Solitalea lacus: one gene and its partner. The protein of the gene in region 1 interacts with the protein of each later gene in a pairwise test. Links are inferred from orthologs where the notes say so. Each region holds a gene or a part of one and is shown on either strand. Other genes may lie near its edges.

The links.
Region 2: the proteins of L2B55_RS07655 (region 1) and L2B55_RS17320 interact in binary tests that used the Bacillus subtilis proteins (3 or more experiments, as listed by UniProt). The link is inferred for Solitalea lacus from one-to-one orthologs.

Annotation. Positions count from the first base shown.
Region 1 is NZ_CP091740.1:1,809,592-1,818,409, forward strand. What follows is about bases 1,679-5,463. They hold L2B55_RS07655 (efflux RND transporter permease subunit), read right to left. Parts: upstream 5,068-5,463; coding sequence 1,879-5,067; downstream 1,679-1,878. Other genes in these bases: L2B55_RS07650 (cupin domain-containing protein), read right to left, coding at 1,679-1,698; L2B55_RS07660 (efflux RND transporter periplasmic adaptor subunit), read right to left, coding at 5,125-5,463. In the rest of the region: L2B55_RS07635 (MBL fold metallo-hydrolase), read left to right, coding at 1-327; L2B55_RS07640 (DUF4468 domain-containing protein), read right to left, coding at 331-909; L2B55_RS07645 (hypothetical protein), read right to left, coding at 921-1,328; more of L2B55_RS07650, read right to left, coding at 1,402-1,678; more of L2B55_RS07660, read right to left, coding at 5,464-6,186; L2B55_RS07665 (TolC family protein), read right to left, coding at 6,194-7,549; L2B55_RS07670 (TetR/AcrR family transcriptional regulator), read right to left, coding at 7,659-8,261; L2B55_RS07675 (TetR/AcrR family transcriptional regulator), read right to left, coding at 8,273-8,818. UniProt on the Bacillus subtilis protein: Required for self-resistance to surfactin, an antimicrobial lipopeptide surfactant produced by B.subtilis. Also required for swarming motility.
Region 2 is NZ_CP091740.1:4,027,123-4,035,017, forward strand. What follows is about bases 1,492-4,353. They hold L2B55_RS17320 (glycosyltransferase family 2 protein), read right to left. Parts: upstream 3,467-4,353; coding sequence 2,516-3,466; downstream 1,492-2,515. Other genes in these bases: L2B55_RS17315 (SRPBCC family protein), read right to left, coding at 1,832-2,386; L2B55_RS17325 (ArnT family glycosyltransferase), read left to right, coding at 3,585-4,353. Also shown: L2B55_RS17310 (SusC/RagA family TonB-linked outer membrane protein), read right to left, coding at 1-1,348; more of L2B55_RS17325, read left to right, coding at 4,354-5,285; rsgA (ribosome small subunit-dependent GTPase A), read left to right, coding at 5,296-6,216; L2B55_RS19105 (DUF7149 domain-containing protein), read left to right, coding at 6,877-7,044; L2B55_RS17335 (DUF3078 domain-containing protein), read right to left, coding at 7,149-7,895.

The DNA of each region.
Region 1 (8,818 bases):
ATTCCTATTGAGGTAATGCATTATAAATTGCCGGTCTTTGGGTTTCGTATAGGTGATTTTACCTACATCACTGATATGAAAACTATTAAGGATGAGGAAAAGGAAAAGATAAGAGGAACAAAGGTCTTGGTTTTAAATGCATTGCAGCGAGAAAGCCACGTTTCACATTTGACTTTGGATGAGGCAGTTGCTTTGGCTGTAGAAATAGGAGCAGAGCAAACCTATTTTACCCATATCAGCCATCGACTAGGTAAACATGCTGATGTGGAAACTGAATTGCCTTCGGGAGTAGATCTGGCCTATGATAATATGGTAATAAACATGTAGTTGTTATTCCAAGTGTGGCCCTCTGGGGTATTCTCCCGCATTCTCAAGACTCATTGAAGTGTTAAATGAGTTAAGTTGTTTGCTAATAATTTTATAGAAATATTTTACCCTGCGTGTAAATTCGGTATTCCGTTTATTTTTTAAGTAAGCTGCATAATCTTCATCAATACTTACTTTAGCTGCTGAATTTGAAGTGTACTGTGATTTCTCGTATAACTTTCCTTTAAAATCCTCAATTTTATAAATATAAGCATTGTCGTAAATCTTAACGTAAATGTTGTAATCATACACTATTCTATTCAAATTATTCAGATCCATCATATTGAAATCCAAAGTCCCCTTTGCATGGATTAAACTATCAGTTTTGTTGCTGGCATTAAGGGGGGTGTTTTGAGTGGGGAAATTCTTAAGTATCCATTGTTTCGCCCGTACGTATAGTGTGTCTTTAGAAGTGTTATTGACAAAAACAGTATCCGTATAGGTAATTCTTTTGTTTATTAGTGGAAACTCAATTGACTGACCACTAGATTGGATAGAAATAAAAAGATAAAAAACGAATAGGTAAATTGATCGAGTAGTCATTTTTCAAAAATCTAGGGTTTTGTTTTCTTAAAAACCAATGGGCCCGTGTTGCCCTGCTCATCTTTGTAAATACCTCTTAAGGTTTTTCCATCCGGAGTTAGTTCTAAAATGTGTTCACCGGAAAGAGCCCATCCGGGGATAGCTTGTGTAACCTTAACTTTGTAAGTTACTTTATTGCCATTTATTATCCCTTCTCCAACTTCAACCATTGGTGTACCCTTAAACTCCAAATAGTGGGCTACTTTTATTTTGTTTGCCTCCTGAGAAAATATTACGTAGCAATGCTGAAAATTTACAGAGTTTGAATCAGCCCATAAACCACTAATGTTTGTGGCTTGTTGACGGCCTTTGTTAAAAGCGAAAAGCAAGAAAGTTCCGTTGAGCAGAATTAGTGGAACAATTATTTTAGTAAGTTTCATTGATTTTGGTTGAAGCTTCTAAAATAATTATTTTAATGAAACAACGAATAGGTAAGCGGATGATAGCAAATAATTATCCCTGAGTTAAAAAGCATACAGAGTCTTCTAAGGCTTCTACAGAATGCAATATTTCAGTTGGAATATCTGTATGGTCATACCTGGAAAGTTCTATATTCTTATCATCTTCCTTGTACACTACTTTACCATTAATAACAGTTAATCTGCTTGGCAAATGCGTTTTGTGCTCTTTTAGTGTCATTCCCTTTTTAAAAGTAAGAACCAACACTCTAAAGTGATCACCCGCATGCAGTGCACCTGCCATTGGATGGCTGGATGTTTCCAGTTTATGCAGTAAATCTTTAATAATCATCTTTAAAGAGTTAAATCGATTAAAAAGAAGAAAGCTGGCAATTCAACCTTAAGTTACCAATTATTAGTCCCTTTTTATAATATTTTGTTCATGAGTTGATTCTGCGGTTTGAGCAAAAAAAAAGCCCCCGTTCCATATAAGAACGAGGGCCAACTAACCACTTAAAACTAAAGAAAACCTCTAATGAATTACTAAATCCTCTTCATAGGTGTGTTTATGTTGGTGTGCTTTAGAGCTTTCATCCTCATAAAGCTGTTCAATGATATCGTTATTGTTTTTGTTAAAGCCAAACTTGTTCAAGAACATGTCGATGATCTTGTAAACAACTGGAACTACAATTAGCGTTAAAAACATTGAACTGATCAGACCGCCAATAATTACCCAAGCCAAACCATTTTTAATGGCAGCAGTTCCTCCGGTAGCAAGAGCTAAAGGAAGCATACCTATAACCATGGCAATGGTAGTCATTAAAATTGGACGCAAACGAGCATTGTTGGCTTCAATAAGTGCCTCGTTGGTTGTTTTTCCTTCTGCTTTAGACTGATTGGCAAAGTCAACAATAAGGATTGCATTTTTAGCAACCAAACCGATCAACATGATGATACCCAATATTGAGAAGATATTCAGCGAGTTATTGGTTAATGCCAAGGCCAAAAGCGCGCCAATTAATGCTAGCGGGATAGAGAACATTACTACAAATGGATATACATAGCTATCGTATAATGCCACCATGATAAGGTACACCATAACAATTGAGATTAACAATGCTACTCCTAAGGTACTGAATGAATCCCCCTGGTTTTCTGCATCACCTCCCATAACAAAGCTTACACCAGTCGGCTTTTTCATGCCATCAAGTTTTGCTTTAAGCTCCTGTGCAACCGTACCAGAAGGGCGGCCAACTACTTGTCCTTGAACAGAAACAGAAGTGCTCTTATCACGGCGTTCTAAACGACTTGGTCCTGAACCTTCAGTAATGTTAGCAAATTGCGACAGTTTTATAGGCTGTTGTTTGTTATTAACAAAGGTGATATCACCTACATCCTCTATGTTTTTACGGTTAAAGTCATCAAAACGAATGTTGATGTCATATTCGTATTCACCTTGGCTGAATTTAGCATCGGTATTGCCGCTAAAGGCCACTTGCATGGTTCCTCCCACAGCATCCATTGATAATCCCAATGCTGCCATTTTATCGCGGTCAACTTGAACATTAATTTCCGGATTTCCCTCTTCAACCGATAATTTGACATCTTTTGAACCTTTGATGTTTTTCAGTTCGGCCATTGAAGTTTTGGCAAAAGCCATAACGCTATCTAAATCGGCTCCCATAACTACAACTTCCACAGGAGCACGGTTAGCAGTACCCAATAAACCAATTGGCGTAGTTTTCACCTTCACACCCGGAAGTTTTGATAAGAGCTCATTTTTAAGTTTAGCAGCATAAATATCAGATGGATCTTTACGTTGCTTGGCATCCACCAAAATTACGGTTATCTCAGCCTTGTAGGCAGTTGACTGAGTGACGCCAAAGCCGTCTTCACTACTTTGTCCCACGGTGGTAATCATCGACATTACTTCTTTTTTAGAAGCGATGAATTGCTCGGCTTTTGCGGTGATTTTGTTGGTTTGTTCAACAGAAATATCTTTCGGTAGCTCTAATTGAACAATAAACTGACCACGGTCTCCTTGTGAAATAAACTCGCCACCGATAAAGCCTTTTTTTAGCAGCATAAACGAACCAATTAACAATGCTACCGCTACTCCAATAGTAATGCGTTTGTGGTTTAGCGCCCATTTTAGGATGTTGGTTACCCAAGCAGTAAACTGATTTAATTGCCCTTCGAACCAAAGAATAAAGCGTCCGAATAATGTTTGCTTAGTTAAGTGCTCAAGCTTACCAAATCGAGATGATAATAAAGGTACAATGGTAAACGAAGTGAATAAGCTCAGCATGGTAGCAATCATTACAACCACGCAAAATTCACGTAAGATCTTAGAAACAAGTTCATTGGTTAATGAAATAGGCAAGAATACCACCACAATTACCAATGTAATGGAAGTAACAGTAAAACCGATTTCTTTAACTCCTTCAAATGCAGCTTTAACCCGGTTTTTTCCCATCTCCATGTGGCGATAGATATTTTCCAATACCACAATAGCATCGTCAACTAAAATACCTACTACTAATGATAAGCCCATTAGAGACATAAGGTTGAGGGAGAAGCCCATCATTTTCATGCCTATGAAGGTAGCAACCAGTGATGCCGGTATCGACACCATTACGATCAGGGCATTACGGATGCTGTGCAAGAATAACAGCATTACCACAGCAACAAGAACAATTGCCAAAATTAAGTCGTGAATAACCGAGTCGGCAGCTTCCAAGGTAAAATCAGAGGTGTCATTAGCTACTTTGATTTTAAGATTTTGTTTTGCATAATCCTTTTCAATTTTTGCTAGGGCCTTTTTTACGTTTTTACTTACGTTTACAGCATTGGCATCACTCTGTTTTTGTATTTGAATGGCAATAGCTCCCTGGCGGTCAACGCGTGCAAGCTTATCAGCATCTTTTTGAGCATCCTGAATATCGGCAATATCTTTCAGTCGAACTTGTGAACCATCTGGCGAGTTATAAATTACCATTTCGCGCAATTGGTCTACCGTCTTGAATTTACCTGCCAAGCGAATCAATACCTGGTTGTCACTGTTTTTGATTTTCCCAGTAGGGAAATCCAGGTTGGCTCCTTTTACGGCATGTGAAACCTGTAAAATTGAAAGGTTATAAGCTTTTAAACGATCAGCGTTAATGCTAACCTGAATTTCACGTTCCTGGCCACCAATCAGGTTTACCTGAGCTACACCCTGAATACGTGATAATGCCGGCTGAATACGTTTGTCCATCAAATCGTAAAGCTGAGGGCCATCCATTTTAGCAGTTGCAGCCAAGGTCATAATTGGTAAATCATCCAATGAAAACTTGTTCAAGCTAGGCGTTTTTGCGTCATCAGGTAAGTCCGCAAGAATAGCATTTACCTTTCGTTGAGCTTCCTGCAAGCCAATATCCGCATCAGCATTACTGGTAAGTTCAACAGTTACAATTGAAACGCCTTCAACAGAACGAGCAGTAATCTTTTTGATGTTTTCCATTGATGCCACCGCATCTTCTACCTTTTTAGTTACGGTATTTTCAACTTCGTTTGGGGAAGCACCCGGATAAACTGTCGAAATAGTTAAAGTAGGCGTGGAGAACTTAGGTAACAATTCATAATTGAGAGAAAAGTAACTAAGTAATCCCATCAATGTTAGCACAGTAAATATTACCACGACTAACGTTGGCCTTTTTATAGATACTTCAGTAATTTTCATGTATACTTAATGAAATAATGTTTGAATGAGTGAAAGGGTTATTATGCAACCGTTAACTTATTTTTGGATGGCTACTTTTGTGCCTTCACTCAAATTAATCTGACCGCTGGTAATAATAGTTTCGCCTTCGTTAAGACCGCTTTCTATTACTACTTTATCGCCAATAATTTGTCCGGCAACTGCCTTACGATGTTTGGCAATGCCATTTTCTTCCACATAAACCATGTTGCTGTTAACACCTCCTACAAAAGCTCCACGAGGAACTAAAATACCTGGAGTGGTTTGAGGTAAATTGAAGTTTGCCGTACCGTACATACCGGCTTTTATCTGTTGATCTTTTAGGTTGGTAACTTCAATTTCTATTGGATAATTCAACGTGTTATCTCCTTTGGCAGCTATGAAAGTGATTTTTCCTTTATATGTTGCATCAGGAAATACTTTGCAGTTAACGTCAAGCTGCTGGTTAACTTTTAAATTGATTACCTGTGATTCAGGTACGTTTACATTTAACTTTAAAGTTGACACGTCAACAATGTCGAAAAGCTTTGTTCCTGGTGAGAGGTATGAGCCTAATTCAACGTATTTTTTATTGATGATACCTGAAATTGGTGCTTTTATTTGAGTATCAGTCATTTTGCGGCGAGCAGTTGTTAAACGGCTTTCAGCTTGTCTAATCTGGAAGTTGATATCATCAAATTGCTTTTGAGTTACACCTCCGGTTTGAAGCGCACTCTCAAATCTAATACGGTCTCTTTTTAGTTGCTCCAATGAGGTTTGAGCTGCTTGTAAATCCGCATTTAAAATTTCACCATCAATGCGGGCAATTACCTGTCCTTTGCTTACAAATGACCCTTCGTCAACCAATAATGAAGTAATACGGCCAGCGTTTTCAGAAACAAATGCTAGCTCGCGTATAGGTGCAAAGGTACCATTGGCTATAAAGTCACGAGCAAAAGTGGTTTTGGCTATCTTCTCAGCCTGAACTGGAATTACTGCTGCTCCTTGCTGTACAATGGCAGTTTTCTCCTCATTAGCTAGTTGATTAGAGTTAAGTTTCCAGCCAATCAATGCAAATGAACCGATGGTTACAGCTCCGTAGATGAAAAATTTCTTGTTCATTTTATTCTTAGTTTAAAAGCGTTCTTAAGTTTCCGTTTGATTTGATTAATTCAATTTCTGCGATTTTGTAATTCAGTAATGCTTGAGAATAGTTATTCTGAGCCTCTGTTAATGATACTTCAGCAGTTAATAAATCTGTTAAATCAGCCAAACCAAGGTTATAATTGTTTTGGGTTGATTTATACACTTCTTCAGCAAGCGTTACGTTCTCCTTTTGTGATGAAATAGTGTTTAAGCTGTTTTTAAGTTGAATTTTGGCATTTTCATGTGCCATGTTAAATGAAAGTTTGGTGTATTCTTTTGTTTTATCCAACTGGCGAATACTTACTTTCGTTTGGTTTATTTTAGAGCGACGGGCAAATCCATCGAAAATTGGAATTCTTACCCTTAAACCGATAGAAGACATATCAAACCATGTCGCACTTCCGCCTGATTTATGTAAATCAAACTCGTTGCTAAGTCCATTATAAGAGTAGTTGGCAAAAGCAGAAATCGTAGGATAGTACTCCGAAATGTTAGCTTTCTTTTGCAACTCTAATAATTCACTTTGTTTGTCGAGTAACTTAAACTCAGTGCGATTATTTATATTGAGGTTTTCGAATACTAAACCATTAGCTGATTGACTTTCTATCTGTTTTGAATCAAGCTTTGGAAAAGAAACTTGCTGCTCAATAGGCATCCCCATTGCATATTTCAGCTGGTTTGATTGTACCGTAATGGCATTGGTAAGTTCCTGACGTTGTGTTAATAAGTTAGTTAGATTAACCTTAATTCTATCCAAGTCAATTTTTTTGGCCAACCCGTTTTGATATTGTGATGCAGATGTTTTTACCAATTGCTCTACACGTTTAATATTGGCTTCAACAACATCCATTTTTTGCTGGCTAACCAATACCGAATAATATAACTTTGAAACACCCTGAATTACATCTTCTTCGCTCATGGCAGTATTGAGTTGGTAATATTCTTCACTTTTTTTAGCAGCTCTTAAGCCGGTAAAAACCTGTTGGTTAAATAACTGCTGGCTAAGTTCAATGCCCGCATTTGCGTTGTAGGTAGTTCCCGCTTCAATGGCTTTTACGGTACCCGGCTTGCCTACCAATTCTCCAGGCAGCACCATTTGTTGTTTGATAATGTTGTCGGTAAAGTTGGCGTTAGCGTTAATTTGCGGAAGTGCCTGTGCTCGAATTTCTTCGGTTTTATAGCGTCCGCTTTCTTCGTTCATTTTTGTCGATGCCAGCTTCTGGTTATTAGCTAAAGCATAGTTAAGGCAATCCTTAAGACTTAAGTCGGTGCTTTGTGCCTTAACCTGAGCAGTTGAAAGCCCTAAAACCAAGAGTGTTATTCCTATTAATTGTTTCATTAACTATTTCAATTTGAATTTTAAGCAAGTAGTTTTTATTGATTTTAAGTTCACTGCCTATTCCGGCGGGTTTAATTGTAATTGATTGCCGGAATTTTATAGTGAAATATTATGCAGCTTTTGTATAGTGTTCTATCAATTCTATCCCTTCTGTTGTTGCAATGCCACGCATAAAATGTTCGGTGTGAAGCCTGGCAACTATTTTTAAATTTTTATGTTGAATAATTGTGTTTTCTGGGTTGAAAAGTGTGTCAATTTCAAGCAATCTTAGTTCAGTCATTGCCTCTATATTCAATTGCTCTCTAAACCATCCTTCCTTAGTACCTCGTTCAATATTATCCCTGATCATGTTTTTTAGGATGTAGTTGCGAAAGAATACAGCCTCTTTCCAGCACTCAGGATGATATTTTTTGATATCGTACGTAAAGCTCGGATTGATTTCCATTGCTAACTGTTCGATGAATTTCAGAGCAATGTAGTTTTCTGCTACTGCATCATTGGCTTCAGTTTTGCATTTTTCCAATGCAGTTTGATAGTTCACCAAAATTTGGTTTATCAATTGACTAACCAATGATGACTTGTCTTTATACTGCTCATATATGGTACGTTTTGATACTCCTGCTTTTACAGAAATATCGTCCATGCTGATGCTTTTTACTCCGTAAGCCGTAAATAACTTTTCAGCTGTTTTTATAATTTTTTCTTTTACCATTTTTAGGATGCTTAATTGGAGTTCTTGTGTGCTTTAATGAAAATCTCGGTTAGCAATTGGTGCTTTTTATTTATTTCTTGCATTGTAGCACTGTCTAATAAGGGGGTGCAGGAGCCTGGCATGATATAGCTAAAGCGTATTCCTTTAATTAAATCGAGGTATAGTTCTGCCTTTTCTTCAATTTTATTTATAACCATTTCGCCACTTGCATTTGCCTTTTCGAACAATTCGGCAACAAAGTTTTTTTCTCGATTCATTGCTTTTATCACCACTTTATCGATAGTGTTTTTGTTGCCTTCAAGAAAGTTTCTGTTTAGCCCCATGTTTAAAAAGTACCTGGTGAAAAACTCGTGACGTACCTCATTAAGGTTCATTAATGCAATTTCAACTGATTTTGCATGGTTAGCCTCACAGCTGATTTCAAGAAAATAATCATCTAAAATTTTTTCCAACACTGCCGTAAATAAGCTTGCCTTGTCGGGGAAATAGTAATAAATAAGTGCTTTGGATAAACGAAGATCGTCAGCAATCTCATTCATCGTTGTTTTAGCTGGTCC
Region 2 (7,895 bases), 2.2 Mb from region 1 along the record:
CCCGCCCCCTTTCGCCAACCGCTTGTAATGTTCCTGTTAAACTGTTCCTTGTATAAATGTCATGGAAATTACCAATAATGGTTACCGAGTTCATTGGAGAAAAAAACGAATTACCATCAGGTTTTTCTTTTGAGGAGCTATTTGTGTAGTTCAACCCGCTGGTAAAACTTACCCATTTAGCAATTTTCTGATCCAGATTAAACCTCAAACCGTATCGGGTAAATCCTGTATTCCGAATAATTCCTTCATTGGTAAAATAAGATGCCGATGCAAAATACTTGGTTGCATCACTTCCTCCACTTACAGATATATTATTATCGGACCCCACCCCTGTCTGAAAAATATCATCCTGATAATCATAACGAGTTACAGGTGTGGTATTGGTAAGTGTTGGCGTTAAAATATCTTGGGTTTGTACATCCGGAGACCCTCCAAACTTTGTTGGCGCCTGATTGACATCCAACTTGTTCCGAAGTTCGCTAATAGTTAAAGCAGTTGAAAAATTAACCACTGGCGTTCCCAAACTGCCTCGCTTGGTAAATATTTGGATAACCCCTGCATTAGCTCTTGATCCATAAATTGCAGCTGCGGCAGCCCCGTTTAATACTTCAATCCGTTCAATATCTGACGGATTAATATCCGCCATCCGATTCTGACCAATATTACCCACAAAGTTTCCTCCATCATAGTTACTTGATGTATTGGTTACACGGGTAGTTGAGTTGTTTACAATAACGCCGTCAACAATATATAAAGGTTCTGATCCAGAGTAAACTGAGCTAATCCCTCTAAGTCTAACTGAAATTCCTCCTCCAGGATCTCCTGAGTTTTGAACAATTTGAGCTCCTGCTGTTTTACCTTGCAATGATGTCAAAATATTGCTGGAAGCTCCTTTATTGAGCTGTTCGGCGCTAACAGTACTTACATAGCTACCTAATTGTTTACGTGTTGTACCGGCTGATGCACCTGTAACAATTACTTCATCCAATCCTGTTACATCTTGTGAAAGCGATCCATTCATCGTAATGGTCGATTCTGAGCCTAACGTTACTGACTTACGTAAAGTTTTATACCCTAATAATGAAAATTCAAGATTGTATGTGCCCTGACTTAGTGTAGCTGTTAATGAATATCGTCCGTCTTCTAAGGTAGTAGTAGCTAGGCTGCTATTTTGAATTTTTACAAGTACCCCCGGCAATGTTTCTCCGGTAACCGCATCTTTCACAACTCCATTAATTATGTACTTGCTCGATTGCCCAATTGCTGCTCTAGGATTTAGCAGCAAACAAATTAATGATAGTAAAGTTATGGAAAACTTTAACCACCTGCATGAGTGGATTATCTGCATACTTTAGCATTAATAAAGATTAAACAACATTGATTAATTTAGATTCCTTGCATGTTTGTGCGCTTTATTTTATCAAACAGTATAATTCAAGATAATAAAATTATCATTCACTTTAAAATATTAAAAATCAGTCAGATTTAATTAACATCTGGTTAGATTTATTTCAGAAAGAAACTTGATATTAAAATAAAGGTGAGATAATAAGCCAAAAAAAAGCTATGGAATGAATTTTTAAGAAAAACCGCATAACGGCTTAACTAAATCGTATTTTCAGTAAAGTATCATTCTCATTTTTGCAATATTTTTATCTTTTTATTAAATATTTTTCAATAAAAATTTGTTTTATATAAACTATAACACTAATATTGAAGAAGATTGAGAAAATCATTAGCAAGTTTCTTTCTTCATATACAACCTATATCATCCATTATTTGGATAGCCGACTCAATTAATTTTGGTCGGCTTTTTTGTATTCATTAACCTTTATGGATTAACTGTTTTTTGGGATTCTTTCTCTGATATTTCTTTAAGCATCATCAAACCGTCATCAAAACTTTTTCCTAAGGTTTTATCCATATCCATAAACATCATCATCACATTAAAAGGAAACTCATACTTTGTTTTAAATCCCCAAGTAGCTTTAGTCCCATCATCTATTGGAAGGGCAATAACCCATCCTTGTGAACGACTTTCAAAAGGTCTAATAAACAGCATGTCGTAGTCCATTCGGGTATCTGTTACCTTTTTACTCACTATTTCACCTTCCCCAACTTGCTTATTGCCAACCCAATGATAGGTTGCACCCACATTTCCATCCTCTCCATTTACAACCTCTTTCATAACAGGATCAAACTTTTTCCATGGTGACCAAAGGGTCCATTTTTTAAAATGCACCATATGATCAAACACTATTTCTTGAGGAGCATTTATGACAATTGATCGTTCTAATTGATAATCTTTAGGAGCCCAAATGCCCAAAATAATGAATATAGCAACCAAGGCAATTAGGATAATTGCTAAAAACTTAAGAACTTTCATAACAGAAATTGTTTATCGACAACGGTACTATTACTATTAAATTTATAGTTTAATTTCCTAATATCAAATTAAGAGGATTAAATACTTGCGATATTATTACGAAAGTTTCTTAAAGCTAATTAATTGACTTTAAAGCTCTTCATCAATGTGATAGCGAGGACGAGCTTTGGTTTCAAGGTAGATTTTGCCTAGATATTCCCCTATAATACCGAGGGCAAGTAGTTGAACTCCTCCTAAGAAATACATAGGTAAAGTAATAGATGCCCAGCCAGGAACCGTAAGACCAAAGAAACGCTGAAACAACACCCATAAACTTATTATAAATGAACCAACAAACACAGCAAAGCCAATGTATGTGATCATTTTTAAAGGAAGATTGGAAAAGGATGTTATACCATTGATCGCAAGCTGAATCATCTTCCTGAAAGGGTATTTAGTTATTCCAGCCTTTCTTTCTCTGCGCTCGTAGTAAACCTGGGATGATTTAAAACCCATCAATGGAAATAACCCGCGCAAGAACAAATTTACTTCACGATAGTGCTGAAGCTCCTTAAGTACTTTATTAGAAAGCAATCGAAAATCAGCATGATCATAAATCATGTCCACACCAAGGCGGTGCATAAGTTTATAAAACATTCGTGCCGCACCACGTTTCAACGCCTTATCGGTAGCTCGGCTACTACGAACTCCATAAACGATTTGAGAGCCTTCCTTATATTCAAGCAGCATTTGCTCCAATACAGAAACGTCATCTTGTAAATCGGCATCTAATGATACGCAACAATCAACCTTATTAGTTACGAATGTTAATCCGGCTAAAAGTGCATATTGCTGCCCTACATTATTACTAAGTTTTATGGCGTTAATGAATTCTGTTGAATTGCTCACTAATACGTTCCATGTATTATCTCGACTACCGTCATCTACAAACAATAGGAAGCTTTGAGCGTCAATAATCCCCTTCAATTTGTACTCATTTAGAAGTTGAGACAACTCATTGATAGTAGTTTCTAGAACTGCTTCTTCATTATAACATGGTACTACCAAAGCCAACTTTGGCAGAATTTTCTTATATGCCATTGAACCTATTCTTGCGCAGATAAAGATAGAAAGATTTTAATGTCACTATTGTTCTCTGGGATGCCTGCAGTCCCATTCTTCAATTCGAATTCCTATTTTTGAATGCAACTTGTATTTTATGGATCAGTTTATAAGCAAACGCACCTATCTTCTTCTCTTTTTATTTTGTGGCTTCGTATACTTTTTAGGCTTTTTTTTCCCACTTTTTGATCCAGATCCCAATAAATACGCCGGCATAGCTATGCGTATTTGTCAAAACAATGATTTTGTAAACCTTATTTCCCGTCACGAGGATAATGGGGCAATGTATGAATACCTCGATAAACCACATTTGCTTTTTTGGCTAGCAGCCTTTTCGTTCAAGCTGTTCGGTTTTTATGACTGGGCTTACCGTCTGCCATCAGTTTTATTTACTGTATTGGCAGCATATTCAACTTTTGGCTTAGGGCGAGCCTTATACAATAAGGAAGTGGGTCGGATGGCTGCTCTAATTTTTGCAACCTCTTATGCTATTATTTTAGCTAATCATGATGTAAGAACTGACTCATTATTAACATCAACTGTTATTTTCGGAATATGGCAATTGATTGAGTTTATTAAGCAAAATAAATTGATCAATATAATTCTGGGAGCAGTAGGAATTGCACTTGGGGTTTCAACCAAGGGCATGATTGCATTATTTGTAGCCGGAATAGCAATTTTCTGTTATCTTTTGTACTCTCGTCAGTGGAAATCATTTTTTAACTGGAAATTATTGATCGGCATTGCAGCATTTTTTGCTACTCTATTCCCTGTATTGTATTGCTATTACTTACAATTTGATCTGCATCCGGAAAAACTGGTTAATGGACAATTCAAACAATCTGGAGTGAGTTTTTTGTTTTGGACACAAAGCTTTGAGCGCCTGGCAGGCGAAAGAGCACTAGTGACCAGTCCTGAGTATAGTTTCTTCTTCCACACCCTCTTATGGGCAATATTACCCTGGAGTCTGCTGGCATACATATCTGTATTTGGTCGCGCAAAGGAAATTTGGAAAACTCACTTTAAGCCTGTAAAAGGTGTTGAGTTTCTTACTTTAGGAGGAGTTGTGATCGTTTTTATTGTTATTTCATATTCAAAATTTAAACTGCCACACTATCTGAACATACTTTTTCCACTATTTGCTATTCTAATGGCATCGTATCTTTATAATTTGGTTCAAAAAACCAATAGCAAACTCCTAAACGTGCTGGAAAAAATTCAGCTATTCATTATTGGTTTACTTATCATCATAGCCCTTGTTGTTAATTATTGGATGTTTCCTGTGCAGCAGTTGTGGATTAGTATCGTAGCGTTCATAGCCGTAACTGTTTTGTTTTTCATTGTCATGAGAGGAAGCTCCGAAGGGCATTTATATCGAATAATTATTCCTTCTGCCTTCTCCATTTTAGGACTAGCTTTTTTACTTAATGCAAATTTTTACCCCCAAGTATTACATTATCAGGCGGGTAGCACATTAGCGCATATAGCTAAAGAAAATAATATTTCACCTAATAAAACTTTCATTTTCGGCCGGCTATATTATTCATTTGATTTTTATTCTAACAAAACCATTCCTGAATTAACACCAGAAGACATTAAGGCAAAAAATGCCGAGGGAACTAGGTTTTACTTATTTGTAACAGAAAAAAACTTTACTGAGCTACAGCACTTACGGCTTAAGGTTAAGCGTAAATTTGAAGCCTATCAATATCCGGTTACTCGTTTAAGATTTGATTTTTTAAATCCTTCAACAAGAACTAAAACACTCAATAAGGTTTTTCTAGTTGAAATCAACTAATTTTGCACACTTGAAAGGAAAAGTAATAAAATCAACAGGAAGCTGGTACAGCGTTTTAGGTAATGACGGACAAAACTACGATTGCCGCATTAAAGGAAAGTTTCGTATTAAAGGCATTAAGAGCACGAACCCTGTAGCAGTAGGCGACATGGTTGACTTTGAAATGGAGCCAGGTGAACCAACCGCTGTAATTACACATCTTCATGAAAGAGATAATTATATCATCCGTAAATCGGTTAACCTTTCACGGCAAACGCAAATCATTGCAGCCAATATGGACCAAGCCATTTTGGTGGTAACACTGGCAGCCCCACGAACTTCATTGGGTTTTATCGATCGTTTTTTAGTAACTGCCGAGGCTTACCATATTCCAACTATTTTGGTATTCAATAAATTTGACATTTACGATGATATAGACAAGCAGATGCTTGCTGATGTTGAAGCAATCTATGAAAGCATTGGCTATAAATGCTACGAAATATCGGCCCTAAATGGGTACCATATTGAGCAGATTAAGGATCTCATTAAAGATAAAACCACTCTATTTTCCGGTCATTCCGGCGTAGGGAAGTCATCCTTAATTAATGCCATATTCCCTGAAAAAAATCTTAAAACCGCAGCCATATCAGAGGTTCATCAAAAAGGCATGCATACTACTACTTTTGCCGAGATGTTCGAACTTCCTTTTGGCGGTTTTGTAATTGATACTCCTGGAATTCGCGAATTAGGAGTTGTTGAAATTGAGCCGCAAGAATTAGCCGGATACTTTCCAGAAATGAGGGGGTACAGCAGTCAATGTAAATTTAACAACTGCACCCATATACATGAGCCAGGCTGCGCGGTGCTAAAAGCGGTTGAGGAAGGCCATATCGCACCCACCCGTTACGATAGTTATTTCAGCATTTTTCATAATTTCGATTCAAGGGCTTAGATTGACTATAATCATCTGGGACATATAAATGCTGATTCAAAAGTGGGAGAATAGGAAATGGGAATTAAACTTTTGAAAGAGTTAGATGCTTCTACTAAAATTGAGTAGGTAGAACTGCACTACGTGATCTTGAAGAGTTGGTAGAATTAAACATTCTCATTAAAAGTGGTCAGAAAAAAGGTACGGTGTATAAAATTAGCTCTGGCGGATAAATGGCGGATATCTGGCGGTTATGGCGGATATCTGGCGGTTATGTATAAGCAGTATTAACCATACAAAGTAGAAACTTTTCTCTTTTCATTATTTCACAATGTTCACGTACTGTGAACATTGATTTTTAGAACAAAAAGTTACCAAGGATATTGTCATCAGATATGTGGGTGATTTCCCACCCACCGGCAGGTAAGTAAGCCGAAGAAATCACTCTCTTCGGCTCTCAGAAGAACCGTACGTGCAAGTTTCCCCGTATACGGCTCAGGCACTCGAACAATCTTTGCCTTCCGTCAAGAATCGGGCATTCTGTTGGTCTTGATATTCTTACAAAAATATCCCAAGTGCTTGGCGTAAAAGCAGATTTTAGTTTGATACTAATATAAATTTGTAGAATATATCATCCATAAGATTACGTAAGCAACTTCATGAGGCGGGGTTTAAATAACCCTGTTAGGTGTACTTTTTTTCTACGTACCTCAACTAAAAATAAAAGGTACATCAAAGCCATGGGATGATCTGGTGATTCATAATGGCAAGGATGCCAAATCAAGCGTAGGTGTATCGATTGAGGCCAAGAGTACAACCAATAAGGCCGAAATGCTGAAGGTAAATTAACTTTTAAAAACGCTTTATTTAATGATACATCTAATTTAACAGAGAATTTGAATCAAAATTAAATCAAAGCATGTTTAAACTTCTTAAAATTCAATTTATATTAACTATTTTTTTGCTTCAGAAGTGTTGAATTTGTAGGTTAAACCAGCTCCAAAAACCTGCTTAAACTGAAACTGAGGTCGATAAGCTGTTTCTCCTGCATCATTTATGTAAGGAAATGTTGTATCATCATCATAAATGCACTGTATGCCAAAATTTGCCGAGATATAACTATTTACCTTCATAAATAAGCTCAAGGTATAGTTAACATCAATATTCTGAGGCTTTTCAAGATAATTGGAATAAAGCAAAAGGGTATGTTCAAGGTTAATGTTCTTCATGATCTCGTCCTTTCGGTAAGCCTCTATACTGACCCCTAGCTCGTACCGGGATTTCTTTCCAGGATCAACACCAAAAGCACCAATCGAAGAAAGGTAGTCATCATTAACAAAAGTAATACGTGAAGCAATAGGCGAGATATTCACCTTCCAGTTATCAGATTTCTTATAACTAATGCCTGGACCAAAACCCAAATAAGCGGGAGCAAACGGCCCTGAAATTAATGTACGTGTATTATCCGCGTTATATTCATAACCATTTGCAAACTGACTTTGAAGATTGAGAAAAAACGATGCAAACCAATACTTTTTAAGATGATACCCTATTATTGAACTCAACATATATCGGTCATCAGTTTTCCGTACTCCAATATCTTTTTGTTTGTTTAGTCCATAATTTAATAACACACGGTTATCCCAATTCCATCTGTTTTTTTTATAGTTAAAATTATAATCTAGCAATAACGATCCGGC